Regions from separate parts of the Shewanella sp. MF05960 genome, predicted to be linked through region 1. Evidence: predicted binding sites of a transcription regulator. Region 1 holds the regulator's gene; each other region holds the start of a gene.

Evidence for each region. Region 1 encodes sigma-54, which starts transcription at its own class of promoters, with help from an activator protein. Its sites were predicted from a motif close to GTTGGCACGNNNNTNGNNT; they were not measured.
Region 2: ACROAE_RS12445 (DUF1328 domain-containing protein) is a predicted target of sigma-54. The motif match lies at 8,787-8,805, and genes of this name have one in related genera.
Region 3: fliE (flagellar hook-basal body complex protein FliE) is a predicted target of sigma-54. The motif match lies at 4,316-4,334, and genes of this name have one in related genera.

What each region holds. Positions count from the first base shown of each region.
Region 1 covers NZ_JBOZPS010000004.1:193,862-204,239, forward strand. The annotation lists gene kdsC (3-deoxy-manno-octulosonate-8-phosphatase KdsC) at 1-189, shown strand, start outside; gene lptC (LPS export ABC transporter periplasmic protein LptC) at 186-746, shown strand; gene lptA (lipopolysaccharide transport periplasmic protein LptA) at 733-1,314, shown strand; gene lptB (LPS export ABC transporter ATP-binding protein) at 1,311-2,042, shown strand; gene ACROAE_RS05725 (RNA polymerase factor sigma-54) at 2,451-3,935, shown strand; gene hpf (ribosome hibernation promoting factor) at 3,960-4,247, shown strand; gene ptsN (PTS IIA-like nitrogen regulatory protein PtsN) at 4,250-4,693, shown strand; gene rapZ (RNase adapter RapZ) at 4,690-5,553, shown strand; gene ACROAE_RS05745 (HPr family phosphocarrier protein) at 5,574-5,843, shown strand; gene ACROAE_RS05750 (hypothetical protein) at 6,527-6,679, shown strand; gene ACROAE_RS05755 (transposase) at 6,700-6,951, shown strand; gene ACROAE_RS05760 (ATP-binding protein) at 8,419-10,378, opposite strand, start outside.
Region 2 covers NZ_JBOZPS010000011.1:6,564-16,941, forward strand. The annotation lists gene ACROAE_RS12405 (NUDIX hydrolase) at 1-625, opposite strand, end outside; gene ACROAE_RS12410 (SPFH domain-containing protein) at 767-1,792, shown strand; gene ACROAE_RS12415 (hypothetical protein) at 1,789-2,715, shown strand; gene prs (ribose-phosphate diphosphokinase) at 2,866-3,720, shown strand; gene ACROAE_RS12425 (nicotinate phosphoribosyltransferase) at 3,731-5,326, shown strand; gene ACROAE_RS12430 (metalloregulator ArsR/SmtB family transcription factor) at 5,448-6,269, shown strand; gene ACROAE_RS12435 (ArsJ-associated glyceraldehyde-3-phosphate dehydrogenase) at 6,341-7,351, shown strand; gene arsJ (organoarsenical effux MFS transporter ArsJ) at 7,358-8,569, shown strand; gene ACROAE_RS12445 (DUF1328 domain-containing protein) at 8,946-9,119, shown strand; gene ACROAE_RS12450 (hypothetical protein) at 9,275-9,469, shown strand; gene ACROAE_RS12455 (diacylglycerol kinase family protein) at 9,539-10,378, shown strand, end outside.
Region 3 covers NZ_JBOZPS010000017.1:23,152-33,529, reverse strand. The annotation lists gene fliH (flagellar assembly protein FliH) at 1-1,062, opposite strand, end outside; gene fliG (flagellar motor switch protein FliG) at 1,124-2,170, opposite strand; gene fliF (flagellar basal-body MS-ring/collar protein FliF) at 2,163-3,845, opposite strand; gene fliE (flagellar hook-basal body complex protein FliE) at 3,918-4,259, opposite strand; gene ACROAE_RS15935 (sigma-54-dependent transcriptional regulator) at 4,448-5,797, opposite strand; gene ACROAE_RS15930 (sensor histidine kinase) at 5,790-7,022, opposite strand; gene ACROAE_RS15925 (sigma-54 dependent transcriptional regulator) at 7,334-8,764, opposite strand; gene fliS (flagellar export chaperone FliS) at 9,278-9,682, opposite strand; gene ACROAE_RS15915 (flagella biosynthesis chaperone for FliD, FliT) at 9,693-10,025, opposite strand; gene fliD (flagellar filament capping protein FliD) at 10,032-10,378, opposite strand, start outside.

The sequences.
Region 1 (10,378 bases):
ATGGTCGATTTACCTGTGATGAAAGCCGCGGGTCTTGCGGTTTGTGTGGCCGACGGTCACCCATTTGTTAAACAACATTGCCATATGACGACGAGTCTCAATGGTGGCCATGGTGCATTGCGTGAACTCACAGATTTACTATTATTAAGCCAAGACAAATTCACCAGTGCCCACGGTATGAGTATATGAACAGAGTTACCATCGCGATAGCGGCATTTTTCGGCCTTGCCCTTGTGTTGTATTGGCAAACGCAAGTAAAACGCAGTGAAATGGATGCCGTAAAAGTGATAGGTATTGAGCGTCCGGACTTTGTCGCCAACGACTTACGCACAACCGAATACAATGAACAAGGTTTGATTGCCAGTAAAGTCACCGCGAAGCATATGGAGCATTATGCTTCCAGCGATATCACCCACTTTACTGATCCCGTTTATTTAATTTACCCAGAAAATGGTAAAGCACAGTGGCAACTCAGTGCTGACAAAGGACAATTAAATAAACAGAGCAATAAAGTCAGCTTAGAAAATAATGTTATTATCGATGCAATTGATATTGAAGAACCGTTACAGTCAGTGACCACACAAGCAGTCACCCTAGATTTAACGACCATGATAGGCAGCTCACAAGAGATGGTGTATATCAAAGGTAAAGGGTTTATGATCCAAGGCTTAGGCCTACATGCTGACTTGAATACGCAAAAATTATCGCTACTAAGCAAAGTAGAAGGAACATATGAGTCACAATAATCGACATCCTCGCGCCAATGCCGCATTACTATTAAGTGGCTTACTTTGCATGCTGAGCATTCCAGCAATGGCAAAACAAGGTGATCTCAAACAAGAATTGAAAATTGCTGCAGTGAGCCAATCTGCCGACATTAAAAACAATCAAATTGTCTTTAATGGCCCCGTGACTATTGTGCAAGGCACGATTAATATTAATGCCGACGAATTACGCGCATTTACCCCCAAAAACGGCGTATCAAAACGCTTAATCGCGACGGGCAAACCCGCGACATTTTCTCAAGAACTCGACGACGGTAACATCGGTACCGCCAGTGCCAACGAAATCAGTTACGATCTCGCCACAACAACTCTGACGTTAACCGGTAATGCCAAGCTAGACCAAGCAGGCAGCCAAGTCACGGGCAACCTAATTAAATACAACATTAAAGCCCAAGAGTTAATTGCTGAGAGTACCGGTAAAGGCCAAGATCGCGTCATCACGATTATTCAACCAGAAAATTTCCAAGACGAGTCAGCGCCAAAACAAAAGCTGCCTGAGATCCCTGTCAACAAGCAGATAAAACCATGAGCCAAATTACCTTAACAGCTGAAAACCTAGCCAAAAGCTATAAAGCGCGTCAAGTCGTAAAAGACGTCAGCTTAACTGTAAAAACGGGGCAAATTGTCGGTTTACTTGGCCCTAATGGTGCCGGTAAAACAACCACGTTTTACATGGTTGTAGGGTTAGTCAAAAGTGATAAAGGCCGTATATTAATTGATAATGACGACCTCACCGCTGACCCAATGCATCTTAGAGCCCGTAAAGGGATTGGTTATTTACCACAAGAAGCCAGTATTTTTCGAAAACTCACCGTGCACGACAATATCATGGCGGTGTTACAAACCCGCAAAGAACTCAGTAATGACGAACGTATTGAACAGCTCCAGCATTTACTGGAAGAGTTTCACATTACTCACATTCGCGACAGCCAAGGCATGTCATTGTCTGGCGGTGAACGCCGTCGAGTCGAAATTGCCCGAGCACTCGCTGCTAACCCTAAATTCATTTTGCTTGATGAACCTTTTGCGGGGGTTGATCCGATTTCGGTTATCGACATTAAAAAAATTATCCAGCAGCTAAAAAGTCGTGGATTAGGTGTACTGATCACTGACCATAATGTTCGCGAAACACTCGATGTATGTGAAAGAGCTTACATCGTAAGCCAAGGTAATTTAATTGCCGAAGGAACACCTGAAGAGATCTTGAGCAATCAACAAGTTCGAGCTGTGTACTTAGGTGAACAATTCAAGCTATAGTTAAGTTATATACCCAAACAACCTGAAGATACTCGATTTCAGCAAGAATTTACACGCGTTTAGGCAAGGCATTGATTGCGGTTAATGGTCGTTCCCTTTCCAAAATCAATAACACAGCATGAACGCGTGTAAAACTTGCCCCTTGGGAGTTTCACCGTGTTCCCACTACGTTGTTGCGTTAATTTATAAGGTGCCTACATTACCGCATTAACGCGCCTAGTATTGAAAACACGGTGAAGCTCTGAAACACGTATCTTCAAGTTGATTGGGTATACGCCTTTTAGCCTATCTAATTCATTCCATTGAACGATACCTAAATTGCGTGAAATGTCATTGACGTACGTGACACCCCATTACAGTTTTTCGAGATTGTTATTTTTATGGAAATCATCTAGGGATAAGCGGTAAATGAAAGCGTCACTCCAACTTAAAATGGGTCAGCATCTCACTATGACCCCTCAATTGCAGCAAGCCATCCGCTTGCTGCAATTATCTTCATTGGAGCTACAGCAAGAAATCCAACAGGCGCTGGACTCAAATCCATTGCTTGAAATAGAAGATGAATTTTCTCAAGCTAAAGATCCCTTAAAAGAAAGTCGCGATCAATCAGACACAGACTTCAGTGACAACAGTAATGTGAGTGTCGAAAAAGATACTTCAACCATCGACACCACAGAATCCATCAGTAAAGAAACTATGGACGACATGCCCATGGACACGACCTGGGATGAAGTCTATACCGCCTCACCGATGTCAGGGTCTGGTAGTGCCAGCATGCGTGACGATGATATGCCTTTTCAAGGGGAAACCACCGAAGGCTTATATGAACATTTAGAGTGGCAAAAAAACTTAACGCCATTTTCAGACACCGACCTTGCCATCGCAACAGCCATCATTGACGCAATAGATGAACGCGGCTATCTAACCCAAAGCACTGAAGAAATACTAGAAGCTATGGGCGATGAAAATGTTGAGCTTGATGAGGTTCAAGCGGTGTTAAAGCGAATTCAACATTTTGACCCCGTAGGTGTTGCTGCACGTGACCTTAGTGAATGTCTACTCATTCAACTGTCACAATATGCAGACTCAACTCCGCACATTGAAAATGCGCGAATGCTCATCAAAGATTATTTGGATTTAATCGCTGGGCGTGACTTTAGATTATTAATGCGTAAAACGCGTTTAAAAGAAGATGAGTTACGTGATGCCATTACCTTAATTCAATCTCTTAATCCGCGTCCTGGCTTATTGATCACTGCCGTCGATGACGAATACGTGATCCCTGATGTCACAGTATTTAAAAAGAATGGCCGTTGGGTTGTTGAACTCAATCCAGATAACATGCCTAAAATCGGTGTTAATCAGCAATATGCAGCAATGGCTCGCAGCAGTAAAAACCCATCTGATACTCAGTTTATACGAGGTCATTTGCAAGAAGCTAAATGGTTTATCAAAAGCATTGAAAGCCGTAACGATACCTTGTTAAAAGTAGCCAATTGCATTGTGCAATTCCAACAAGGTTTTTTCGAATATGGCGAAGAAGCCATGAAACCTATGGTATTAAATGACATTGCTGAAGCCGTAGAAATGCATGAATCGACCATTTCGCGCGTGACCACTCAAAAATACATGCACACCCCACGAGGGTTGTTTGAATTAAAATACTTTTTCTCTAGTCATGTCAGCACTGATGATGGCGGAGAGTGCTCATCGACAGCAATCCGTGCATTTATTAAAAAGTTGGTTGCTGCAGAAAACCAGAAAAAGCCGCTTAGCGACAGCAAAATGGCTCAACTACTGGCCGAACAGGGCATAAACGTTGCTCGTCGTACGATTGCAAAATACCGTGAGGCAATGATGATACCGCCCTCAAACCAACGTAAGAGTTTATAAATCACTCAACAATGGAGAAGTGTAATGCAGATCAATTTATCAGGGCATCATGTTGAAATAACCGAATCTTTACGTGAATACGTTCAGGAAAAGTTTTCAAAGCTTGAACGGCACTTCGATCAGATCAATAATGTTCACGTTGTACTCAACGTAGAAAAATTACAACAAAAAGCAGAAGCTAAAGTCAGCCTAAAGGGCGGAGAAATTTTTGCAATGTCAGAACATACAGACATGTATGCAGCAATAGACGCCCTGATAGATAAGCTCGATCGTCAGGTAATTAAACACAAAGAGAAGTATACAAAACACTAACGATGGAACTTTGTACCATCCTGCAGCCGGAATGCACCACCTGTGCCACACCGGGCAGTAAGAAAAAGGTACTGGAACTTATCAGCGATTTAGTCGCTGCCCAGTACCCGACCCTGTCTTCGCAAGAGGTGTTTGAAAGCCTTATCGCAAGAGAAAAAATGGGTAGCACAGGTATAGGTAATGGTATTGCAATACCTCATGGCCGATTAACGACAATCGATCACCCTATTGCGATCTTTGTAAAATGCGAAGAACCCATTTCGTTCGATGCCATCGATAAACAACCTGTCGATATCTTATTTGCATTATTAGTTCCTGCAGATCAGTGCCAACAACACTTAAGCACCTTATCTTCGATGGCCCAAAAACTCAGCGACAAACAAGTACTAAAACAGCTGCGTAAAATCCACGATTCAACAGAACTCTATCAGGTAATTACGGCATGAAACTTGTTATCGTATCAGGACGGTCAGGCTCAGGTAAATCAGTAGCATTAAGAGTACTAGAAGACCTAGGCTATTACTGTGTTGATAACCTGCCATTGCCGCTAATTGGCACCTTATTGGCTCAGTTAAAAGGCAATAATGACCTAGTAGCGATTAGTGTTGATGTGCGCAATATTGCCGAACAAGGCAAAGTGCTTCAAGAACAACTTGAAATACTGCAACCTGATACCGAAATTACCAGTTTTTTCTTAAACTCTAGCGACAAAGTTTTACTTAAACGCTACAGCGAAACACGCAGATTACACCCACTATCTAAAAACCATATTTCATTACAAGAAGCGATTAAATTAGAAGGCCGCTTACTCGAACCTATCGCCAAAATGGTTGATCACTATGTCGATACATCGGCACTCAATATTTACGAGCTAAGCGATCAAGTAAGACAAATATTGCTTGGCAGTGTTGATAAAGAGTTAGTGATTAATTTTGAATCGTTTGGCTTTAAACACGGTATGCCGACCGAAGCAGACTTTATGTTCGACGTGCGCTTTTTACCTAACCCGCACTGGGAAATAGAATTAAGACCATTAACAGGTCTTGATGAGCCTGTGCAAGAGTTTCTTGGCCGTCAGCCTCTGGTGAATAAGTTTATTTGGCAAATCGAAAATCTATTCGAAACCTGGATGCCACATTTAGAGCGTAATAATCGCAGTTATTTAACCATCGCCATCGGCTGTACAGGCGGACAACATCGCTCAGTTTATATCACAGACCAACTCGCTAAGCGATTTAGACAAGGCAGTAAACACACAGTCAACGCCCGCCACAGAGAGCTAAATATCAGTGAAGATCAGCTTTAGTCCTATGTGGAGTGCTAGCCATGCTTGAGCGCCAAGTCACCATCTCAAATAAATTAGGTTTACATGCACGAGCAGCCACAAAACTAGCGATACTGGCTGCTGACTTTGATGCTGAAATCACCCTAATTCAAGCAGACAAACAAGCCAGTGCCGCTAGCGTGTTAGGACTGCTCATGTTGGAAAGTGGCATCGGAAAAATGATCACTGTCACAGCAACAGGTCCAGACGCAGCAGTGGCATTAGAGGCGGTGTGTAATTTGATTAACGATAAATTCGATGAAGGCGGCTAACGCGTCGCACTGATTATCTAACAGCACTTAACAAACGTCAGTTGTACTCTCTCGTGGCATTTTTTGACAATGATATTCAAGTTAAACTGAATTTATTTAACCGCTTACAGCCCACTATTCATCAATTACCATTCATTGCATACGACTCACATTTCACGGTAAATGATTAACCGCTCAAATTGAATATAATGCCTTTTAAATTAATCAAAAACCGCTGGAAACATTCAGTGTGGTCACTTGTTAATGCGGATTAGTATTTCCCCCTCTTCAGTCGTGCGCCGACTAAAGTACACTTATTCTTTAACGTTGAGAATGACGCTCTTAAGCAGTTTTTAAGCGTGTCTTCAAGGAACCTTGGCGCACTGTTATTTATCCTCATATGAATGACAAACGTAATGTCCTCATTTTGTCATTTACATAACCTTTTACTGCCATAAATTACCGCCATAATGCCTCTCAATAAACAGCCATCACCCAAAGGCTAGTTCACCAAATTAGTGCAATTGCACCAATTAAAACAAACAACCCAATATTGCAAAACACAATAATAACTATAAACACTTGTTTTTAAACAATTTAAATTAATTTAAACAGTTGGCACACAGTTTTCATATAGAGAGAAGATACCTACTAAGTAGTAGTTTAATTTTTAAGCAGTCCATTGTCATTTGTAGGAGATAGCGATGAGTAAAATGAACCTAGGTCAGAACATCAAATCAGTTAATGGCATGGTCGCTAAGCTGATTGGACAATGCCGTCAAAACATTTTTTTCTTAGCGCATCTTGGTTGCAGCCAGTGGGATGAAGTTGAATCCCGTTCAAGCAAATACAAATAAAGCATTAAGGAATAAATAAGATGAGTATTTCAACTGCGAGACACTATCCAATGGACTTTCAACATCAAGTGATTAGCGAAGTTAAGGTACATAACCGCCTATTATCTGATGTCGCCAAACAATATGGTGTGTCATCAAAAACTGTATATAAATGGGTCAAATATAGCGAAAGCCATAAAACTGAAAAACGCGGTGCAATAATGTCAGAGATCGCTCTTTTACAGGAAAAAATTACTCAGTTAAGTCAACAATTACAAACAATGGCAAGTTAAGCCAAAACCGTTTTGGCAAGGATGTATGAGTGTGTTGTCGGTTGGTCCCCCAGCGAACTGATAATACAAAGCAAATAGCAACAACATCATACTAATAATAAGCGCACAACATCTTGCATCCTTGCCGCTTTATTTTTTACCGTTAATGCCGTGTGTTGTTGTAACGAACACAGTCATTAACGCGACAGTTCAGGCGTTATTGGGTCCCCAGACTCTATATCCAATAACGTCATTTTTATTCGAGTAGATGCAGTGAGGTTCATTTAACGCCGCTCTACCCATGTTATGGCAAGGATGTTTGACCGTATTATCACTCGCCCCCAGCATGTCGATAACACAGCAAACAAACTAACAATAAGCGCACAACATCTTGCATCCTTGCCGCTTTATTTTTTACCGTTAATGCCGTGTGTTGTTGTAACGAACACAGTCATTAACGCTACAGTTCAGGCGTTATTGGGTCCCCAGACTCTATATCCAATAACGTCATTTTTATTCGAGTAGATGCAGTGCGATTCATTTAACGCCGCTCTACCCATGTTATGGCAAGGATGTTTGACCGTATTATCACTCGCCCACAGCATGTCGATAACACAGCAAACAAACTAATAATAAGCGCACAATATCTTGCATCCTTGCCGCTTTATTTTTTACCGTTAATGCCGTGTGTTGCTGTAACGAACATAGTCATTAACGGTACAGTTCAGGCGTTATTGGGTCCCCAGACTCTATATCCAATAACGTCATTTTTATTCGAGTAGATGCAGTGCGATTCATTTAACGCCGCTCTACCCATGTTATGGCAAGGATGTTTGACCGTATTATCAACTCGCCCCCAGCATGTCGATAACACAGCAAACAAACTAATAATAAGCGCACAACATCTTGCATCCTTGCCGCTTTATTTTTTACCGTTAATGCCGTGTGTTGCTGTAACGAACACAGTCACTAACGCAACAGTTCAGGCGTTATTGGGTCCCCAGACTCTATATCCAATAACGTCATTTTTATTCGAGTAGATGCAGTGAGGTTCATTTAACGCCGCTCTACCCATGTTATGGCAAGGATGTTTGACCGTATTATCAACTCGCCCCCAGCATGTCGATAACACAGCAAACAAACTAATAATAAGCGCACAATATCTTGCATCATTGCCGCTTTATTTTTTACCGTTAACGCCGTGTGTTGCTGTAACGAACACGAGTCATTAATGAGACAGTTCAGGCGTTATTGGGTCCCCAGACTCTATATCCAATATCGTCATTTTTATTCATGCCATTGGCAGAATTGAGCTTTAGGTCATCAATAATATCCTCTAAGAAGGATAAAGAGACTTGAGCAATAACGACAAAAAAGCGCAAGCAATGCAAACAAAAGCCCCAAAGCAAAGGATGCTCTGGGGCTTTTATTTTTATCACTCTATAAAGGGGTGTTAATCCCCTTAAAAATAGTCAATTTCAATACTCGCTAATGCGTTTCTGTTTGTTCTAGCCAATACATCACTTTATGTAAAAAGGCCCCTTTGTCTATCGGCTTAGAAATAAAATCATTCATCCCTATGGTTAAGCACCTTTCGCGATCGCCAGCCATTGCATCAGCTGTCATCGCAATAATAGTCACTTCAGCCATAACGTCGCCAGCATCTCCGTTGCGGATAAGCTCTGTAGCTTTATAGCCATCCAATATCGGCATTTGTCCATCCATTAAGACTAACTGCAACTCATTTTTATGTTTGATGTTCTGCAAAAAGGTTATTGCTTCGGCGCCATTATTAGCAGTATGGACAATAACCGGTAATTCTTCTAACAACCCTTCGGCTACAATCCGATTAATTTGGTTATCATCAACCACTAAAACGCTGTACTTTTTATCTTTGACTACCGGAGTATGATTGTCATCAGGTTGTGCCAATAAAGAAGTATTTTCACTGTTTTCACTTAACAGTTTACGGTAAACATCCATCAGTTGAATCGGTAGTACAGGTTTAATTAGGTGCTTACAATGAGCATTTTCAAGCATTGTAACGTCTACTTCATCGCGACCAATCATTAGCAACAAAGCACCTTTTGAGGCTTGGTAATGTTCGAGCCATTGCTTCGTTTTTCCCGTCACTAAACTGTTATCAACAATCACTACATCTGCATGTTGTAGTGCATATTCATCGACAAGGTGCTGATACGATTGAATGAGGGTCGCATTGGCAGACCACGACTCACAATGTTTTTGCATCATGCTGGCCGTTAGTTTATCAGCAATAAAAATCAGCACAGCTTGATTAGCCATTGGTAACACTATGGGGTTGTTGTATAGGTCGCGATTTTGTTTAGCACACACGTTAAACGTGAAGGTACTTCCTTGGTCCAACACGCTACTCACGCCAATATCGCCACCCAGCAAGGTGACTAATTGCTTAGAAATAGATAAGCCTAATCCAGTACCGCCAAAATCACGCGTAATTGAGCCGTTAGCTTGAATAAAAGGTTTAAATAATTTTTTCTGCTGCTCTTTCGTGATACCAATACCATTATCAGTAATTGAAAATTCAACATTAATATTGTCGGGTTGGTCATCAAAAGCACGCGTACTGACCTTTACAATCACATGCCCTTGCACAGAAAACTTAATCGCATTGCCAATAAGGTTAACCAAAACCTGCTTGATTCGATAAGGGTCACAAATTAACTTCCTGTGCCTTAGCTCAACGCTGTCGAGCAATAAAATCAAGCCTTTCTCTTCTGCTCTAATCGACATCATATTAATGACGCCGCAGACGTTTTCGAGTAAATCAAAAGAATCCAGTTCAACCTGTAAATTACCCGACTCAATTTTAGATAAATCCAGTAAGTCATTTATCAACACTGTTAGTGTGGCAATACTATTTTTAGCCATCATTAAATAACTGAGCTGTTTCTCAGATAAATAATCACGTTTGAGTAATTCAACCAAGCCGCCAATACCATTCAATGGCGTGCGTATTTCGTGGCTAATATTGGCCACAAACTCACTCTTAAGTCGATTAGCAGAAATAGCTTCCGCCGTAGCGGCTTCAAGTTCTTGAGTCCGTGAAATGACTTGTTGTTCTAAGGACTCGTTCATCTGCAGAATTTTTTTCTCACTGCGCCGCGAATCAGTTACATCACGAATGATCGCAGAGATACTGCTTATTTGCTTTGAGTTAATGGCAATCACAGGTGATAAACTCACTGTCAGCACTTTACTTTGCAACCCGTTAAATGCCGATTCTACCGTAACCATCGTATGTTCTTTGGCATCAAACACCTCAGCAATTAAACGTGGGCTTAGCTTCTTTTCATCACCGGTCTCATTTGCAGTTTCATCAATAATATCTAATAAATTGCTCTTGATTGCCTGGCTTTGTGCAATACCAAACAAAAATGTTGCCGACTCATTCCAGCTGAGTATCAGC
Region 2 (10,378 bases), on a different contig from region 1:
CACCGGATTTAACTTTTTCATCTATCGTTGCAAACATTTCAGAAGCTTCAATACGACGAATTAAGCTCTTACGTTGAATCGATTTACCGATAATTGTTTCAATAACGGTTTTGAGTTGTCCAATCGTAAAATATTCAGGCAAACAGTATACGGGGACCATGGAATATAACGCTTTTTGTTGAAGACGCAGTTGCGCTTGCTCAATAATGTATTGATGGTCAAAAGCAATGGATAAGCTTTTTAATTGATTAACATCAATCCACTGCACGTCTTCAACCGTGTCTATATGTGATGACACATCTTGTTCAGCAATTAATGCAAAATAAACCAAGGTAACGCTGAATCCTCTTGGATCTCTATCGCTGCTTGAAAATGCCTGTAGTTGTTCAATGTAAGGTGGCGCTACACTGGTTTTTTCTTTTAGCTTTCTCAGTGCGGTTTTATCCGTTGTGTCATCAATATCAATATCAACAAACCCGCCAGGTAATCCCCAGCAACCTATAAATGGTTGGTTAGCACGCTTTACCATAAGCACTTTTAAGGCCGCATCCTTTACGGTAAATAGCACACTATCTACGGTAAATAATGGGTTTTTGAACTGGTTGATATCATATTCTTCAGTCATTTCTATTTATCTCAATGCCTTTATGTCTTTACGACACATTAATGATTCGTCAGTGTTTCGTCAATTAAAAATAAACATTGACACAATAATGTCTCTGGGACAACAATAATTGTGTCAAAGAGACATTAATTGGAGGTTGTTATGTTTGGTTTAAAATATATAAAAGCAGATCCATCTACACACTTGATGCTATTTAAAAAAGGCAATGTTATTCAAGAGGGCGTAGGAGTCAGTTTTTTCTACTATGCGCCAAGCTCATCATTGGTTGCTATTCCAAGTAACAGTAAGGAACTTCCTTTTGTCTTCAGACTACAAACGGCAGACTTCCAGGAGTTAAGTCTTCAGGGACAAATTACTTATCGGATTGAAAAACCACGAGAGGCAGCAAAAATGCTCAATTTTACTATTGAGCCTACTGGGCAGTATGTTTCTGATGACCCTAAAAAATTAGACGAACGTGTTCAGCGAGCAGTACAAGTGTTACTGCGTAATCATATTGAATCCATGACATTAAAAAATGCATTAACATGCGCTCGACAGCTGACGTTAGACCTTAAGCAAGGATTGGCTAGTATTGACGCTATTACGAGTTTAGGGGTTGGGATTACGGATGTATCACTCACCGCAATCAAACCCACGCCAGAAACAGGCAAGGCACTAGAGGCGGAAATTAGAGAAAGTTTGTTGAAAGAAGCCGATTCAGCAATCTATGCAAGACGTCTAGCCAGTATTGAGCAAGAAAAGAGTGTTAAAGAGTCTGAGCTAGAGACAGAAAAAGCGATTCAAAAGAAACAGCAAGATCTTGAAACATCGAAGTTAGAAGCCGTACGACTTCGCAAGCAACAACAATTTAAAATTAATCAAGAAACCATCCAAGCTCAAATAGAAGATGAGAAGCAATTAGAGCAGTTAGTTACCATTAATGCTGCAAACGAAAAGGCGCGTGGAGATGTGCAAGCCTATAAAATACAAGTGCAGATGCAAGCCTATCAAAATATTGATATTGAAAAGCTTAAAGTCATGAGTATGAGTGGCATGAAGCCTGAGCAATTGATTGCACAGGCAATCGAAAACTTGACTCAAGGGGACAATAAGATTGGCAATCTAAATTTCTCACCAGATTTATTATTGGCGTTAACGAATCGACAAGATGGGGGGCGCGGATGATTTCAAACCGAAAAATGGTGGTAGTGACTCGCAAAACTCGACTTGAAGAGCTTAAGCAAAAATATTGTACTTTAGGCCAAGCGAAGTTTTATCTTGAGCATTTAGGTGAATCATTTACCGACTACGAAGAAGAAAATCATCTTTACACTAATGTTATCAATATTGCTGTTGATTACCTTAAAACGATTAGCCGCGTACAATTGCTTGAACGAAGTGTATTGTCTACTTACCTATTTTCACCAGACGACATTGTTATAGTGATTGGACAAGATGGATTGGTCGCGAATACTTTGAAGTATCTCAATGGACAACCCGTTATTGCGATTAACCCCATGCCATCAGTGTATGCGGGTAAACTGCTACCTTTTTTGATAGGGGAGCTAAAAGATATTGTTTTACAAACCTTAAGCGGTACTGTCACCACTGACAATATTTCTATGGCAGAAGTGAACACCAATTTAGGCCAGACGCTTTTAGCCGTAAACGATATATTCATTGGTCCGAAAACACATTCATCTGCACGTTATACATTATCCATTAATGAGCAACATGAAGAGCAAAGTTCAAGTGGTGTGATCATCAGTACCGGCTTGGGATCTACGGGTTGGTTTAAAAGCATTCTGGCAGGTGCAAGAGGTATCGCAAAGCAACCTATTCAGGATGAGCTTACAGACGGTTTTCCGTGGGCAAGCCCATATCTCTATTACTCCGTTAGGGAGCCATTTCCTTCAATTAAAACCGGTTGCGAACTCGTTTTTGGTCAAATTTCAAATCAATCTGGTTTTTCTATGGCATCAAAAATGCCTGAAAACGGAGTGATATTTTCAGATGGTATTGAACAAGACGCCATTGAGTTCAATGCAGGTGTCGTTGCCTATATTTCAATGAGTTCACGTGTTGGCCATTTGATTAAAAAAGAGTAATTTTTTTAATATCAGTTAGTTGAATTAGCTGTTACTCTTTTTCCTTATACACCAACAATAGTGTCTCAATGACACAAATGCCTTGCTTAAGATTAGCGTCTTTGTTATATTCAATAGTGTCCTACAGACACTATATTAAAGGGAGTTAACATGAATGTATTTAGTCACGATGTATCAGGAAATAAAACGGTATTTAACTATGACACTTTTACTTTTTCTGGCGGTGAAGAGCATATCCGCTTTAATATAGAAGAGATATTAACGTCAGTAAAAATCGAAATTTTTGCTCGTTTAACCAGTTCATCTCAAATTGTAAAATTAATGGTGGCAGTCGATGCACTAAGAAGACTGTCAAATGACAGTATCCCAATTGAACTCGTTATCCCTTATTTCCCTTATGCTCGCCAAGATAGAGTCTGTGTCGAAGGAGAAGCGTTAGGTGCTTCTGTTATGGCAAACTTTATCAATCAACTTAATTTTTCTAAAGTCACAATATGGGATGCTCATAGTGACGTATCTCCAGCGCTGTTACACCGAGTCGTTAATATTCCTCAATTGTCATTGCTTATGCGTTACGAAGCGTTATGCCAACGCCTAGCCACGGGAGAGTTAACACTTATTTCTCCTGATGCTGGGGCCAGCAAAAAAACAATAAAAATTGCCGAAGCATTTAAGGGCGAACCTGAGGTTATTCAAGCTCAGAAAATTCGAGATCTTAAAAGTGGTGACATTATCAGTACCGAAATCTTAGGTGACGTTCAAGGCAAAAAAGTGCTGATTGCAGATGACATTTGTGATGGCGGACGTACTTTTATTGAACTTGCTAAGGTCCTAAGAGATAAAGGCGCTATTGAAGTTTCATTGTTTATTACCCACGGTATTTTCTCAAAAGGCCTAGATGTGTTTGAAGGGTTAATCGATACGATTTACACCACAGATTCGTTTAAACCCGCAGAAGAGTTTACACAAAATAAAAACATAAAGTTACACATCATCGAGATGTAAGGAAACCCTCATGACTATTACCGCTGCAAGTATGCAAAAAGATGTTTATAAAGAATTTCATAGCCGTGCTTATCATCCAGACGTCACTGAGGTATATGCAAACTTTACCTCAAGAAGTGGCAAGCTAAGTAATGTAGATAATAACGACAAAGTTGCTTTTGTGGGTTTACAGTACTTCATTAAAAGCTATTTACAGGACGAATGGGCTGAATTTTTTAACGTGGATAAAGCCTCTGCCGTTGCCAATCATAAACGCATTCTGAGTGCGATGTTAGGTTACCCCGTTAATGTTCAATATCTAGAAGACCTTCACGATTTAGGTTATTTACCACTCAAAATTAAAGCGTTACCAGAAGGTACATTGGTTCCTTATTTGGTACCACCTATCACTGTTGTTAACACCAAAGAAGGTTTTCAGTGGTTAACTAACATGATTGAAACCGTGTTGAGTTGTGAAAATTGGCCCATTCAAACAAGTGCAACAACGTCAGTAGCCTATTTAAAAGTGTTCAAAGAATTTGCAGAAAAAACCGGGTTACCAATGGATTTTGTGCCTTTTCAGGGGCATGACTTCAGCTTTAGAGGCATGTTTGGTAAACAAGCTGCGGCAATGAGTGGTTTTGGTCATTTGGCTTCTGGTTTAGTCGGTACAGATACCATTCCAGCTGTACTGTTTGCTGAGAAATATTATGGTGCCAACGTTGATACTGAGCTTGTAGGTTGTTCTGTTGATGCGACTGAACATTCGGTGACATGTTCTTGGATCATGGAAGGCGAAATTGAGTTCTTTAGATATTTGATGAAAGAACAGTCGCCAAAAGGAATATTGAGTGTGGTGTCTGACACTTGGGACTTCTGGACGTTGGTGACGGAATATTTACCTCAGTTAAAGCAAGAGATCATGGCCCGTGAAGGCACATTAGTTATCCGCCCAGACTCAGGTGATCCGGTAAAAATTCTGACCGGATATAAAGTTTCTCCAGTCTCTGACTATGCAGAACTGTTTAATACTCAAAATGAGGCTGAAAAAGAGGCCATTATCAATGGTTATGAAGCTTACCGTTGGAATGGAAACTATTTTGCTTTTGAAGAAGAGCAAACCATTAGCTTAATGGATTTTGAAGTCAAAGGGCTTATTGAATGCCTTTGGGATATTTTTGGTGGCACTACCACAGACAAAGGTTTTAAGTTACTTGATGAGCATATTGGTGCTATTTACGGTGACGCAATTACATTACCGCGCCAACGTCAAATATTACAGCGTTTAATGGATAAAGGCTTTGCGTCTAAAGTGGTTTTAGGCATTGGTTCGTATAGCTACCAGTATGTCACCCGTGATACCCATGGCTCAGCAGTTAAGGCAACCAGTGTGGTTAAAAACGGTGAGCGGGTCGCGATATTTAAAGATCCTAAAACAGATACTAAGAAAAAATCAGCTAAAGGCTTACTTAAAATCGAGCGCGTTGATGGTGAGTTAGTGTTGTTTGATGATGTTACAGATATTGAAGAGGATCAAGGTTTACTTGAGACTGTTTTTGAAAATGGACATCTAGTTAAAGAAACGTCACTTGAACAAATACGACAAGTGATTAACGACCAAATTTAATAATAATATCCAATATTAAGCCTATTCATTATCCTGAATAGGCTTTTTTATTGCCTTAATCTTGTATATGTAAATATTCATATATACAATGTTTTTAAGATCCCAGCTGAGCCCGTCATCTATGAAAAAGAAAAGCGTATTGTTTTTGTGTACTGGAAATTCTGCCCGTTCACAAATGGCTGAGGCGTTATTAAGGAGCAAAGCCGCTGATCAATTTGAGGTTTTCAGCGCGGGTACTGAGCCGGAGCAAGTTGACCCAAGGGCGATTGAAGCAATCCAAAAGTTTGGTGTCGACGCCAGTCATTTAGTGTCTAAAAATGTACAAACCTTTGCTGGGCAAGCCTTTGACTACGTGATTACGCTTTGCGATAAAGCCAATAGCGAATGCCGCAGTTTTCCTGGGGCTGGTAAGCAACTCGCCTGGGATTTTCCTGATCCTAAAACACGCAAAGGTAACCATCCTTTCTCCAGCACTTTAACCGAGCTTAACAATCGCTTATCAATGTTTTTGCTGGTGGAACGTAAGGCGTCTGCAACAGCACCCATTGAAACACCAGCCGAAGTTGAACCGCTCGCCGAAGAGGCGCTAACCGATGTCGATCCCATCGCGTTTTATAAATGCTTAACCGACGATATCCGTCTAAAAACCTTAATGCTGACTCATTATCATGGTGAGCTGTGTGTGTGTGAGTTAATGCAAGCGCTTAATGAAGAGAGCCAACCTAAAGTGTCACGTAATTTAGCCTTACTGAAAAAGGCCAATATTCTAAGCGACAGAAAACATGGCCAATGGGTGTTTTATCGGATTAATTCAGCATTACCGTTATGGATTAAGTCGGTGATTGCGCAAACGACCGAAAATAACATTGCGTTAATCTTGCCGCATCTTGATCGTCTAGACAGCATGAAAAACCGCCCTGATAAAGTCAGTTTTTGCCGTTAACTCTGCAATGCTTAGGTGCTTAAATTTAGTTTAGTTCAGCTTAATTTACTTTAAATTTAGTGGGAAATATTATGAAAATTAAAATCGGAATTAATGGTTTTGGCCGTATGGGACGTTTATCAATGCGCGCAGCGTACGATTGGGACGACGTGGAAATTGTTCATATTAACGATCCCGCTGGTGACGCCGCAACATTAGCGCACTTAATGACCTTTGATTCTGTGCATGGTCGTTGGCATCATGAGGCGACTCATCAAGGCGATGCCATTGTAATTAATGGCAAAGCTATTCCATGTACTCAAAATAAAGCCACTCAAGATACCGATTGGTCACAATGCGATGTAGTGATTGAAGCTTCAGGTAAAATTAAAACCAAGGCCTTGTTGCAAGCGTATTTAGAGCAAGGTGTTAAGCGTGTTGTGGTTACAGCACCAGTGAAAGAAGAGGGCGTGCTCAATATTGTGATGGGCGTAAATGATGACCTTTATGATAAAGCGATTCACCCGATTGTGACGGCTGCGTCTTGTACCACCAACTGTTTAGCGCCAGTGGTAAAAGTTATCCACGAAAAAATCGGCATTAAACATGGTTCGATGACCACAATCCACGACATCACTAATACCCAAACCATCTTAGATGCTCCGCACGCTGATTTACGCCGTGCCCGTGCCTGTGGTATCAGTTTAATCCCCACCACAACCGGTTCTGCTACTGCTATTACTCACATTTTTCCTGAGCTTAAAGGCAAACTAAATGGTCATGCTATTCGGGTTCCACTGGCCAATGCATCGATTACCGATTGTGTGTTTGAACTTGCTCGCGGCACTACAGTACAAGAAGTGAATCAATTGCTTAAACAAGCTGCTGACAATGAGCTTAAAGACATTATGGGTTATGAAGAACGCCCACTTGTGTCTGTTGATTATAAAACCGATCCACGCTCGAGCATTATTGATGCCTTGTCGACCATGGTAGTCAACGACACCCAATTGAAATTATACGTGTGGTACGACAATGAGTGGGGATACGCTAACCGCACCGCTGAGCTTGCCCGCAAAGTTGGCCTAGCAGATAAGGAATAACTCAGCATGGGGCTGATATCTCTGAGCGCATTGCCGCCGCAGATTAAACAATACCTGATTATTACCGGTAATTATTGGGCGTTTACCTTAACGGATGGTGCGCTACGTATGCTGGTGGTGTTGTACTTTCATCAGCTCGGTTACAGCCCGCTTAACATTGCCATGTTGTTTTTGTTTTATGAAATTTTTGGCGTGGTGACTAACTTGGTTGGCGGCTGGTTAGGCGCAAGACTGGGGTTAAATAACACCATGAACATTGGTCTTGGGCTGCAAATTGTCGCCCTTGCCATGTTAACGGTACCCGCCGATATGCTGACCGTCATGTATGTTATGGCGGCGCAGGCCTTGTCTGGTATTGCTAAAGATCTCAATAAAATGAGTGCCAAAAGCGCGATTAAAATGCTGGTGCCTGGTGATGCTCAGGGTAAGTTGTATCAATGGGTGGCGATTCTTACGGGGTCTAAAAATGCCTTAAAAGGGGTGGGTTTCTTTTTAGGTGGCTTATTACTGACATTACTTGAGTTTCGCGGCGCCGTGATAGCAATGGCCGCCATGTTGACCATAGTGTGGCTGATGAGTTTACTCAGCTTAAAAGCCGATTTAGGTAAAGCCAAAAACAAGCCTAAATTTACTGATATGTTCTCAAAAAGCCCGGCAATTAATATGCTGTCGGCAACGCGGATGTTTTTGTTTGGTGCCCGCGACGTATGGTTTGTGGTGGCATTGCCGGTATTTTTAGCAGTTACCTTTCAGTGGGACCATTGGTGGGTTGGCGGCTTTATGGCCTGCTGGGTGATTGGTTACGGCATAGTGCAATCATTTGCGCCGTACTTTACTGGTAAAAAACAAGGCAAGGTGCCAACAGGGCATTCGGCCTTTTTATGGGCTAGTTATTTGTTACTTATCCCAGCAGCCATTGCATTAGCGTTACATTTTAACTTTTATATTCAGCAGTCATTAATTGGCGGCTTAATGCTGTTTGGTGCAGTGTTTGCGATTAATTCATCGCTGCACAGTTACCTTATTGTCAGCTATGCCGGACATGATGGCGTGTCACTCGATGTCGGCTTTTATTACATGGCCAATGCCATGGGGCGCTTAATTGGTACGGTATTGTCGGGTTGGGTGTATCAACAATATGGTCTAGAAGCCTGTTTGTGGATCTCGAGTGCATTTGTTGCTTTAGCGGCGGTGATATCCATTAAATTACCAAGATAAACATGCGGTAAATCGTAAATCAACATCATAAAAAATAGGGTTGCCATTGTTGGCAGCCCTTTTTTACATCTGTTGGTTTCCCATTAGGCTTTGAGCCTGAAACTCTTACCGAATAGTCGGTAAAAATTGCTTACGTAGGTTTGGGTTTCTGATTTCCCTTTTAATCCGCATAACTTTTTATTTTATTAATTTCAGGTGGTTACGATTTTTTTTGAAAGTTGGCACGATGCTGGCTTTAGTTAGTATACGAACAATGAGAAATATACGAACGATAAGAAGTATACAAAACACAGACATACAGAGTTCATCGCACGTACTAATATCGTTTATGCATATTCAGTACATTTAAGACAAACCGTATACCAAGGAGGTTTTTATGTTGGGCTGGACATTAATGTTTTTAGTGATAGCAGTGATTGCAGGTCTATTGGGTTTTAGCGGTATTGCAGGTGCAGCCGCAGGGATCGCCAAAATTATTTTCTTTATCTTTGTGGTGTTGTTGTTAATTTCGCTTGTGTCGAATGCGCTGCGTGGTAAATCACCTCGCTAAAAGTCATTTAAATAACAGGTATCCAAACAATAGTCATTTAACAGCAGCCATCTAAATAATAAACATGGCTTAATTGTTAATTAAGCATATCTTAATGTAGCTAGTAGAAGCATCTGCCAGCAATTAAGTCTTTACCATCATCAAGGAGATGAATTATGAAATTATTAAAATTAATCACAATGGCAAGTTTTATGGTGTTATTAACTGCTGGTTTATCAGCATGTTCAGATAACAAAGCCGAAAATGCCGGTGAGAAGGTCGATGAGATGATTCAAGATGCGGGTAATGCAGTTGAGGATGCTTGTGAAGATGTAAAAGAAGGCATGAAAGCCGAAGATCCAGACTGTTAATAATATAACGGCACTCATGCATTAGGCATGAGTGCCGCTTTTTATTATTTCACTCCAGGAGGACCGATTATGCCGACCCAAATCCACATTAAATATTATTACACCCTTGGTACTTTTATCGCGTTGTGCTTATGCATCGCATTACCAAATGTAGTGCTGCAAGTGGCGTTTGGCTGGGTGGCATTGTCTTTAGCTCTAGTCAGCTCTGCGTATTGGTTTAATAGCGCGGGGATTTTTCGTAAAAGCCAGGATGGCAGTATCCCGTGGTATATCAGTTGGAGTTTTGTGCCGTTTTTAATGGGCTGTCAGGCGTATAACGCGTGGGCAAGAAAGCACGATAAAGTGCCGGCAATTCAAAAGATAGATAAACAATTGTATTTAGCTTGCCGTTTGTTTCCAAGTGACGTTGAGCAATTAAAACGTGAAAAAATAGGTGCTATTTTAGATGTAACCGCCGAGTTTGATGCACTTGAATGGACCTTAGTGGACGAAAATATCGAGTATTTAAATATTCCGGTGTTAGACCATAATGTGCCAACTGTGGCGCAATTAAATCAAGCCGTAAACTGGTTACACACTCAGGTACGCAAAGGCAACAATGTGGTAGTGCATTGCGCCTTAGGTCGAGGCCGTTCAGTATTAGTCTTGGCCGCGTATATAGTGTGCCGCGATAAAAATCGTCAGTTTACCGAAGTGCTCAAAAGCATTAATGATATTCGCCAAACGGCCCGCTTGAACAAGTGGCAGTTAGCTGGCGTTGAAAAAATGCATCAAAAGCAGCAAATTAATATCCATAAACAAGCCTGGTTAATTGTTAATCCTGTGTCGGGCGGCGGTAAATGGCACGATGAAGCCGATCATATTAAACAAACCCTATCGCGCTATTTTCAGCTTAATGTGTTGTACACC
Region 3 (10,378 bases), on a different contig from region 1:
AACACTAATCGTATCTGGCGTTATCGGGACTTGTTGTGATGGATCATTTACATTTTGTTGTTCATTAATGGCAGGCGATAAAGCCGCTTTCGCATGGCTATCTTCTATGCGATCGATTTGTGAAGAGTCCGTTTGTGATGAGTCAACTTGATCAACTGATGATGTACTCTCATCGTCAACATGAGCCTGCTCAGCAGATGCTTGCGTATAAGCAGCTAAATCTTCAACTTCAGATGATTGATAATTAGGGGTTGTAGTTTTTAACTGTTGGGCATTTTTAGTCAGCTGAGTGGCCTGCTCTTCAAGCTCAGTAAACACTTGATCAATACGTTGTTTAACCCGTAAGTCGACTGAAGAACGCACGCTTTCAATCATGCAATCACCGTTTGATAACGTCGGGTCGATATCGATTTGCCATTGATTTTTTAGCAGTTGTTCTGGCGGGTAGTTTTGCGACACGATATCGGCATCGTGCTGGTTTAAGCGTAGCTTAACCCTTTGCTCTTTTAACGGCAGTGCGTCAACACCTTGACGAAGTGCCGACAAAATATGCTCTGGATGGGTTTTTAATTCATGACCAATCACTGACTTAGCTAAACTCATTGTCATCGCCAGTAATTCCGCTTCAATCTCAGCGTCTAAAACAGATAACGGTTGTTCGAACTGAGCGATAAGCTGCGTGAGTTGCTCAACCAATTGGTTAACGGCTACTTGCCCAGCTTCAAGGCCCTGTTGTTCACCTTGAGTAAAACCTTCACTGTGGCCTTGCTCTAAGCCTTCTAAACGGCCTTGCTCTAAACCTTGTTGATAACCGTCTTGCTTGCCCTGCTCAAACCCTTCTTGTTCCGCAGCAGCGCGAATATCTTCAATTTGCGCCATGGTTGGCGGAGCCATTGATTTTTCAGCGGTCACAGGTTTGGTTTGGTAAGGCTCAGATGACTTACCAAACATATTAGAAGGATCTTGGCTTTTATCTCGCGTGATATCAGGAAGCTGCCAATGACTGAATTCAACTTCATCATCGACACTGAGGACATTTTTAGACGATTTGGATTCAGACATAATCAATCACTTGTATTGTTAGTAAATTAGCTATCGGAAATAACGGCACTCAAACGACCGATTATAAGAACTCGTCACCGCCACCACCGCCCAGCATAATTTCACCACTGTCGCTTAAGCGACGTGCAATAGACAGAATTTCTTTTTGAGCCACTTCCACTTCACTGATACGAATGGGACCCATGGCTTCAAGATCGTCACGCAATAATTCTGCAGCACGTTTAGACATATTGCCTAAGATTTTCTCTTTTAAGGCTTCATCAGCCCCTTTAAGTGCCTTCATCAGCACATCTTGCTGCACTTCACGTAACAAGGCTTGAATACCCCGATCATCAACATCAATCAGGTTTTCAAACACAAACATCATATCTTGAATTTGCTGCGCCATCTCTTCATCAGACTCACGCATGGTTTCCATAATCTGGCTTTCTACGCCGGTATCGAGGTAGTTCATAATGTTTGCAGCCGCTTTTAAGCCGCCCATTTTCGCCGCTTGTGCGCCACCTTGACCCGCAAATTGTTTCTCCATAATGTCATTCAACTCTTGCAATGCTGCAGGCTGAACTTCTTCAAGATTGGCAATACGCATCATTAAATCTAAACGAGTGTTTTCAGGGAACTGGCTAAAAATTTCAGCCGCTTGATCGGGTTCTAAATAAGACAACACAATGGTTTGAATTTGTGGATGTTCGTTTTGAATAATAGTCGCCACCTGGCGAGCGTCCATCCATTTTAACGAGTCTAGTCCTTTGGCACCGCTACCCATAATAATTTGTTCAATCAAATTACCGGCTTTGTCTTCGCCTAATGCCGCGGTTAACGCTTTGCGCACAAACTCTTCGCTGTTAAAACCAATTGAAGAGAATTTTTGAATATCATCTAAAAATAACTTGTGCACACCAATGACTTTTTCTTGACCAAAGTCATCCATGGCTGCCATCGCCATACCCACTTTTTGCACCTGCTTAGGCTCTAAGTGTTTTAAAATTGACGCGGCATCGGCTTCACTCAAACTGAGTAGCAAAATAGCGGTTTTTTCAACACCGGTTATCGACCCTGGGTCAAATGCAGCCGGTTTTGCCTTTTCTTTATCTTTTTCATTAGCCATTGTCTTGTAACCAATTCTTAACTACTTGAGTGGAAAGCTCAGGCTCATTGGCCACGAGTGCTCTAATTGCCTTAATCATATCATCATCTTTATGCAAATTAGGTATATGAATTGAACCATCATCGGCATAACTATATTCAGCTTCTTTAGTGTTGAGCATGCCCAGGGTGTCTGCGGCATATTGATCTTCAATTTCAGCTAACTCATGACCAGGTCGAGTGTCCGCTGGCATGTCGCTACCTTGTGGATTAGTGAGTTTTTTCAGCATTGGACGAACCACGGCTAAAAACAACACTAAGATCAATAAAGCACCTAACACTAATCTAATGGCGCGCCAAAACCAAGGCTGCTCCCACATGTCTGGCTCTGGTAGCGCTTCAATTAACTGGTCCATAAACGGCACGGTGACCACTTCAAGCGCATCACCGCGTTGAGTGCTAAAGCCCACCGCACCTTCAAGTAAACGACGAATATTAGTCATCTCTTCTTCTGTGCGAGGCACTCGAGACACTTGACCATTCTCATCAACTTGACCCGGTTTAAAGTCAATGGCAACCGACACACTCACCCGGCGCACTACACCAATTTGTTGGCGAGTATGGCTAATGGTGGTATCGAGTTCATAGTTACGAGTCGCTTCTTTAGACATATCGCCAGAGGCTGTTGACACACTGCCCGCTTCACCCGCCACTTGAGGAATGTCAGCTTCCATTGGTGGTTGATTACTCAACGCCCCTGGGATACCGCCAGAACTTTGACCCGACGAGTTACGCTCAATGGTCATTTCGCTGCGAATAGCCGGTAAATCAGGTGAAAAACGCTTAGCCGTTTGCTCTACCGCAGTGAAGTCCATGTTGACATCAACTTGCGAGGTAAAGTTTTCAGGGCCAAGAATAGGCATTAAAATCGATTCAATTTTGCGACGATATTCCGCTTCTTTTTGTTGTACCAGTTCAAGTTCGCGGCGCGCTCTAGCTGAGGTACCGTCCTGGCTACCAGAATTTAATAAACGACCATTTGAGTCGGTGACGGTGACGCGTGATGGCTCAAGACCTTGTACAGCAGAGCCAACAATATCAACAATCGCGTCAATTTCTTCCTGGCCTAATCCGCCACGGCGTACATTAACCACAACCGTTGCACTTGGCTTTGATGCATTGCGGGCAAAAACGTTTTCTTTTGGTAGGGCTAAAATCACTTTCGCGCGGCTAATGCTTTTAAGCTCTTCAATGGCGCGAGCCAGGTTTAACTCCTGGCTGTGCTTTAAACGCGCTTGCTCCATACGTTGGCTCACACCAAAACCACTGTCCTGACTTAAATAATCATTGGCTTGAGTGCTGCTTTCAATGCCTGCGCGGCTTAGGAGTAATTTTACTTCTTGATATTTGTCTTCAGGCACTTTGACAACATCAACATTAATTTGATAATCAATTTGGCTTTTATCCAGTACATCAAGTACCTGGATCATTTCAGCCGTTTCCATTTTACCCAATGGACGATATTCCGGCTCTTGTGCCCACATCATCACAAAAACAGCCAATGCAAGACACACAGCTAAAGCCAAAATCATGATCACCTGGCGCATCATGTCAGCCCCGCCGACGTTGCCCATTAGCCCAGACTTGTTCTCCTGCTGGACACCGGCGTCAACTGTTGAATCTGAACCTACCATTATGTCTGTGCTCACAATATGTACCTGCTATATGTCTGATGTTTGGGATTACCTAGCGCTTAAAACCGACAGCGGCTAAACAGGCATACTCATGATTTCTTTATACGCTTCAACTAACTTGTTACGCACTTGCACGGTGGCTTCAAATGCCACACCGGCTTTTTCACGCGCAATAACGGTGTCAGACAAGCTCACAGTCGTGTCGCCCATGTCTAAACGTGAAGCTAAACTCGATGATGTTTGTTGCAGTCCATTCACGCTACCTACCGCTTGCGATAACAGCTGGCTAAAATCAGCGCCAGTGGTGTTATTCACTTGCTGAGTTAAGTTAGGGGCAATTGATGAACCAATAGAAGGGGCGATTTCGCCACGAAGCGATTGCATTTCTTGTAATAATGGATTGGCGCTAATCTGCATGGTGTCACTCCCTTTCGTCGACTTTTTGACGACAACAATAATCTTATAAGGAGTTAAAGCAATATAGATGCCAAGATGTAAAACAGAAGGGATAACATCAACAAAACCAACTTACCTACATATATGCAGATAAGTTGGTTTTTATTTAAATACTTTATAGTCAGATAGTTATAGATTTAATAACAACATTACGCGGGTAATTGAATACCCATGTCGCGCATTTTTGCCATTTTATAACGCAACGTACGCGCACTGATCCCGAGTTTCTCAGCGACCATTTTCCGACTCCCCTGACATTGATTCAGGGTTTCTAAAATAATCACGTGCTCTTGCGCTTTAAGCTCATCGCCTAACCCTTCAACATCACCAGACTTATCAACATCGAGGATATCGTTAGATAATAGGTTTACGTCTGCAGAATCAATAATAATGTCATTGACGCCAATATCGTCATTCACGCGTAAAATCAGCGCACGTTGAATCACATTATCGAGTTCACGCACGTTACCCGGCCAACGATAAGTTAATAAACGTCGAGTAGCGGCATCATCAAGTTTAGGGACTGACGTCATATTTAAGGCTTTAGCATGCTTAGCCAGTAAATGGCGCGCCAGCGGTAAAATATCCGCAGGGCGTTGATGTAATGCAGGCCAGGTTAACGGAAACACGTTAATACGATAGTATAAATCTTCTCTAAACTCGCCAGATGTTGCCATGGCTTTAAGGTCGCGGTTTGAGGTCGCTAATACGCGTACATCTAACTTAATGGTTTTACGGCCGCCTAAACGCTCTACTTCACGCTCTTGCAATACTCGTAATAATTTGGCTTGTAAACCAAGCTCCATTTCCGATATTTCATCGAGTAATAGTGTGCCGCCCTGGGCCTGTTCAAATTTACCCGGGCATGCTTGATACGCGCCGGTAAACGCGCCTTTCTCGTAACCAAATAGCGTGGCTTCGAGCATGTTTTCAGGAATAGCCGCACAGTTAATGGCAATAAACGGCTGTCCATTACGCTGGCTGTGTTGATGAATATAACGTGCTAACACTTCTTTGCCTGAGCCACTTGGGCCCATAATCATCACCGAAGCTTCAGACACTGCAACACGTTGAGCAAGTGCCAATAACGCCAGGCTTTTGTCATCGGCTACCACAGGTTTATCGTGATGTTGCTTTAACGGCAAATAACGAGACACTTGATTGAGTAGCACTTCTGGCGCAAAGGGTTTGGCGAGGTAATCGACCGCACCTAACTTCATCGCACTAACCGCGCTGTTAATCGTGGCGTAAGCCGTCATCAACAATACCGGTAATTTAGGTTGGTGCTGCTGTAAATAACCGAGCAACCCCATACCGCCGATGCCGTCCATTTGCACGTCACTGATCACCATATCAAACTGGTTGGCTTTTAAGGCGATAATCGCCTCTTCAGCACTGCCAACATCAACGCACTCATAGTGAGCTAACAACAAGGTGTCGAGTAATGCCTCGCGTAAATCAGCATCATCTTCAACTAATAGAATATGTGCTTCAGCCATGTGTCACCTCCTGATGATGTGCTTTTTTGGCATGTGGAAAAATCAATCGAATATGGCAGCCCATTCCGGGTTTGCACGATAACTGAATGTGTCCGCCATGATTGCGTACCACAGACTGAACCACTGCTAACCCAAGGCCTGTGCCCTGACTTTTGGTGGTAAAAAACGGCTCTAGCACTTGCTTTTGCATGGCAGGGTCTAACCCTTTGCCATTATCAATCACATCTAATAATAGTCCGTCAACGGTTTCACTGGCAGACACTTTAATTTTTGTCGCGCCTGCTTCAAGGCTGTTCATCACCAAATTGTTCACCGCAGAACTTAACGCATTGGCATTGGCTAACATCCTCGAATGCGAAGTGTCTTGTGCTTCTAACTGACACTGCTTTTTGTCTGCTATAGGCTCACAGTTAGCCATCACTTGAGTGATAATATCATCCATAGTCACCGACTCTGCCATGCTGTCCTGACGACCTCTGGCCATCAGTAACATGTCATTAACTTGACGCTCTAATTCGTTTAAGCGGTCAACCAACTTAGATTGAAACTTGCTTCGCGCTGCATCGGTTAACTTTGGGCTAGCCAGATTTGAGGCATACAACAACGCCGCCGACAACGGCGTACGCACTTGATGCGCCAGGGTTGCGACCATTTTGCCTAAAGACGACAAACGTTGTAAATGAGATAAATTCTTTTGTAATAAACGGGTTTCAGTTAAATCGGTAATAACGATTAACTGCCCAGGTTCTGGTGCTAACGGCGTAATCGCCAATTTAACACGGCGACCATTTTTTAAAGACACTTCATGGCCGTCATCGTCTTGCGGCGCAAAGGCGCGGTGAATAATGTCAAACCAACGCGCCCCTTGTAGCGGACGCCCTAATAGCTCTGTAGCCACAGGGTTTGCTAGCGTCACTACGCCATCACCATCAATAATCACCACGCCTGATGGCATAGCCTGAAGAATATGCGCCATTTGATTAGACATATTGGCAGCCTTACTTGAATAATCGCTTACAACCGGCGTAAATACCGGTGCTTTCGCATGCGCAATGCTTTGACGTATGGCACTCTCACTCGGCCTATAATCAGCATGAGCCTCAGCCGCTGCATAAGGTGTGGCTGTAAGCGGAGTGGCAATAAGTGGGGTGGCAGAAAGCGATGCTGTCATCGGCAACTCAACCTCCGCTCCACGCGGATTTGATAACACTCGAGCTGAATACATGGCCACTCCGTCAAAAGAATTACATTTGAACTGGTGGATGCATTTAGTGTGCCAAGGCGAGGATCTATGATTAAGGGGGGGCTAGGAACTCGCAGGCTCGCCTGAGGGCGGACTGCGTCCTGCTAGGTTCTAGGTGCTAGGGTGGACTGCGTCCTGCTAGGTGCTAAGTGCTAAGCAACACCTGGATCCCCGATAAAAGCACTCGAGGATGACGTGCGCGGTGGTGCTAGTTCTAGAAGCAAAAAACACATCTGTGGATGTGTTTATAGGTTAATTGCTAATGACGAATCAAAGCAATAATCAGCTATTGGTTATTCTTTGCTCATGCCGTATTTACGCATTTTTTCAACGAGGGTGGTTCGGCGAATGCCGAGCATTTCGGCGGCGCGGGCGACGACATTGTCTTGTTGCTCTAATGCCTGGCGGATCATGTCGATTTCAAGCTCAGCTAGTAGGTCTTTAAGGTTGACCCCTTCAGGCGGTAACTCGCTTGGGAATCGGGTTTCAGGAATATCTACAGGCTCTTCATCGCTGAATATCGATGCGAGTGCATCGCGTTCGAGTTGCTCTTCGCTAATTTCAACGCAGTATTCGGGTACATCAATGTAACGGTATTTATGCGGTAAATCGTTTACATCAACTAGGCCGCCTGGATACAGAATCGTTAACCGTTCAATCAAGTTAGACAATTCACGGACGTTACCGGACCAGTTATGTTCTTTTAACGACTCAATGGCGCGTTGGGTGAAGCGTACTTTACCGCGGCCTTCGTTAAAGACGCGATTCACTAACTCGTGTAATAACAAGGGTACGTCGTCACGACGCTCACTTAAGGCTGGCATTTCGATTGGGAATACATTGAGGCGGTAATATAAATCTTCACGGAATTCATTTTCAGTGATCATGGTTTCTAAATCACGATGGGTTGCCGCTACAATTCGCACATCGGTTGCAATGGTTTTACTGCCACCGACGCGCTCAAACACCCGCTCTTGCAATACACGTAATAACTTAACTTGCATTTGCAATGGCATGTCGCCAATTTCATCTAAAAACAGTGTGCCGCCTTCGGCAAGCTCAAAGCGACCTTTACGGGCAGATATCGCGCCAGTGAACGAGCCCTTCTCATGGCCAAACAATTCACTTTCAAGCAGTTCTGGCGGAATAGCACCACAGTTAACCGGAATAAACGGTCCATCACGGCGCTCAGACAAATAATGAATATTACGCGCCACCACTTCTTTCCCGGTACCCGACTGGCCTAAAACCAGCACGGTAGCATCAGAGCCAGACACCTGATTGATTAAATGTCTTACGTTGGCAATGCCTTCGCTGCGGCCGACTAGGCTGCGGAATAATTTGGTTTGATTGCCACTGGTTAAGGTGTGTTCTCGTTTGGCCTGGCCAAAAACCTGACAAAAATGCAGTAACTCAGTTAATTGCGGGTAATTTACCGGCTCTTCTATCTGCCCTAGCACATTAGACAAATGGATCTCAGATTCGCCAAGCAACAGCATAGGTTGCCAGGGCGCTATCGCGGAAATATTTTTAATGCTCTCTACGCTGATGTTGTCATTAACAATCACTACGGCACGAAAACGCGATTGCTCAATTAACGGCAATAAAGATTGATGAGAGACTATTTCGCATTGCTCCCCCAGGAATTCGAAAATGCAGCACAAACGAGTCACGCGCTCTGATGGGGTACCGACAATTAACATTCTTTGTTCTATTTGCATCATTCAGAAGGCCAAAAGCTCTTGTTATAGGTTTTTATCCAGGATGATTATGCCACAAAAAACAGCCACATAAACCAAAATACATTGTATCAAAAATAGTCGTCAAAAAAGTCGCCAAAAAACTGACCACTTTACAATATTCTATCATTATCGCTCAATCGGCTCGTTAATCTGCAATTTAGCAGCAAGAAAAATGAGTTTACTCATAAATATTGTATTATCAGCGTGGCATAAGCAAGCAACAGTTACATATTATCTACATCAAGGCACATTTTTAATGAAAATGCTGATTTTTCAGTCTAAAAATACCGCGTAAACTCAATAAATCATCTTTGCGCCTACCTGTATGAGTAACTTAAATGAGTAACTTAAATGAGTAACTTAAATGAGTTACTTAAATGAGTTACTTAAATGGACTGCTTAAATGAACAACTGATACAAAGTCATTATTTTTGGTCTAATAGCAAAAAAGACGCAAAGCGTCTTTTTTAATTTACATACAGTATGCCGTAACGATTAACTTGCTTCAGAGGTCAAGTGATGTTGGTCTTGTGGAATGGCATCCCAACCTTCTTTCAAGGTTCTCAACACGCCCACAGCATCATCAATAGCTTTTACATCATTATTTAAATTAGCTTCGGTTATTTTCATAATTATAAAATCATATAATTGGCTTAAGTTACCAGCAATCTCTCCACCAGCTTCCATGTTTAAGCTATTGTTTAAACCATTAACGATCCCAATGGCTTTACCAATAAACACCCCCTTATCTGACATATTTTTATTTTCAATCGCATAACGACTCTGTGCAAGTCTCTCAAGACCACCAGCAAACATCATTTGAACAATTCGATGTGGTGACGCTATTGATATTTCACTATCAAGAGACACCTTGCGATATGATTGTAAAGAACTTCTCATAATAACCTACCTATATACCATCAATATTCTGATAAATCTTAATTTGTCTTTGATGAGACTGTTTCAAACTCAACAAACTCTGTTGATGAGACATAACTTTTGATGATCTACTTATAAAGCACTGAGTAAGCTTTAACTGTTCAGACAAACAAGTTGAAAATGAATCATCGATAGCGTCAGTTATTAATAAATTGATATATATTTGACGCTCACCAATGTACTTTTGCAATAATAACACCAAGTTGTCGGACTGCTCATTTTCAGCAGGAGTGTTCTCGAGTTGACTTAACATACCTTCAATAGTTTCGTTAATTACCTCAAGTTTAGGGCTCAATTTATACATGCGTTTTTACTCCCTAATGACGCCAGGTAACGATGCTAAACTGTTGGTCAAACTTGAGCTTTGGGAATTCAACTGAGAAACAATCAAATCCATTGCATTGAATTGTTTAAGTAATCGAGCTTCTAATTGCTCCATTTTTAATGTAAACGCTTCTCTTTGATCTGAAATGCGACTTTTTTCAGATGTATAAGTGTTATTTCGAGAATCAATAACGCCACCGCTTTTAGTGTAAGTCTTAACTAACTCATCGAATTTATATGCAACTCCGGTATCGCTAGTTGAAAAAACCCCTTCGATAAGCGACATATTATTTGTCACTGCATCAGTCAACTTATCATCATCAATCGACAATT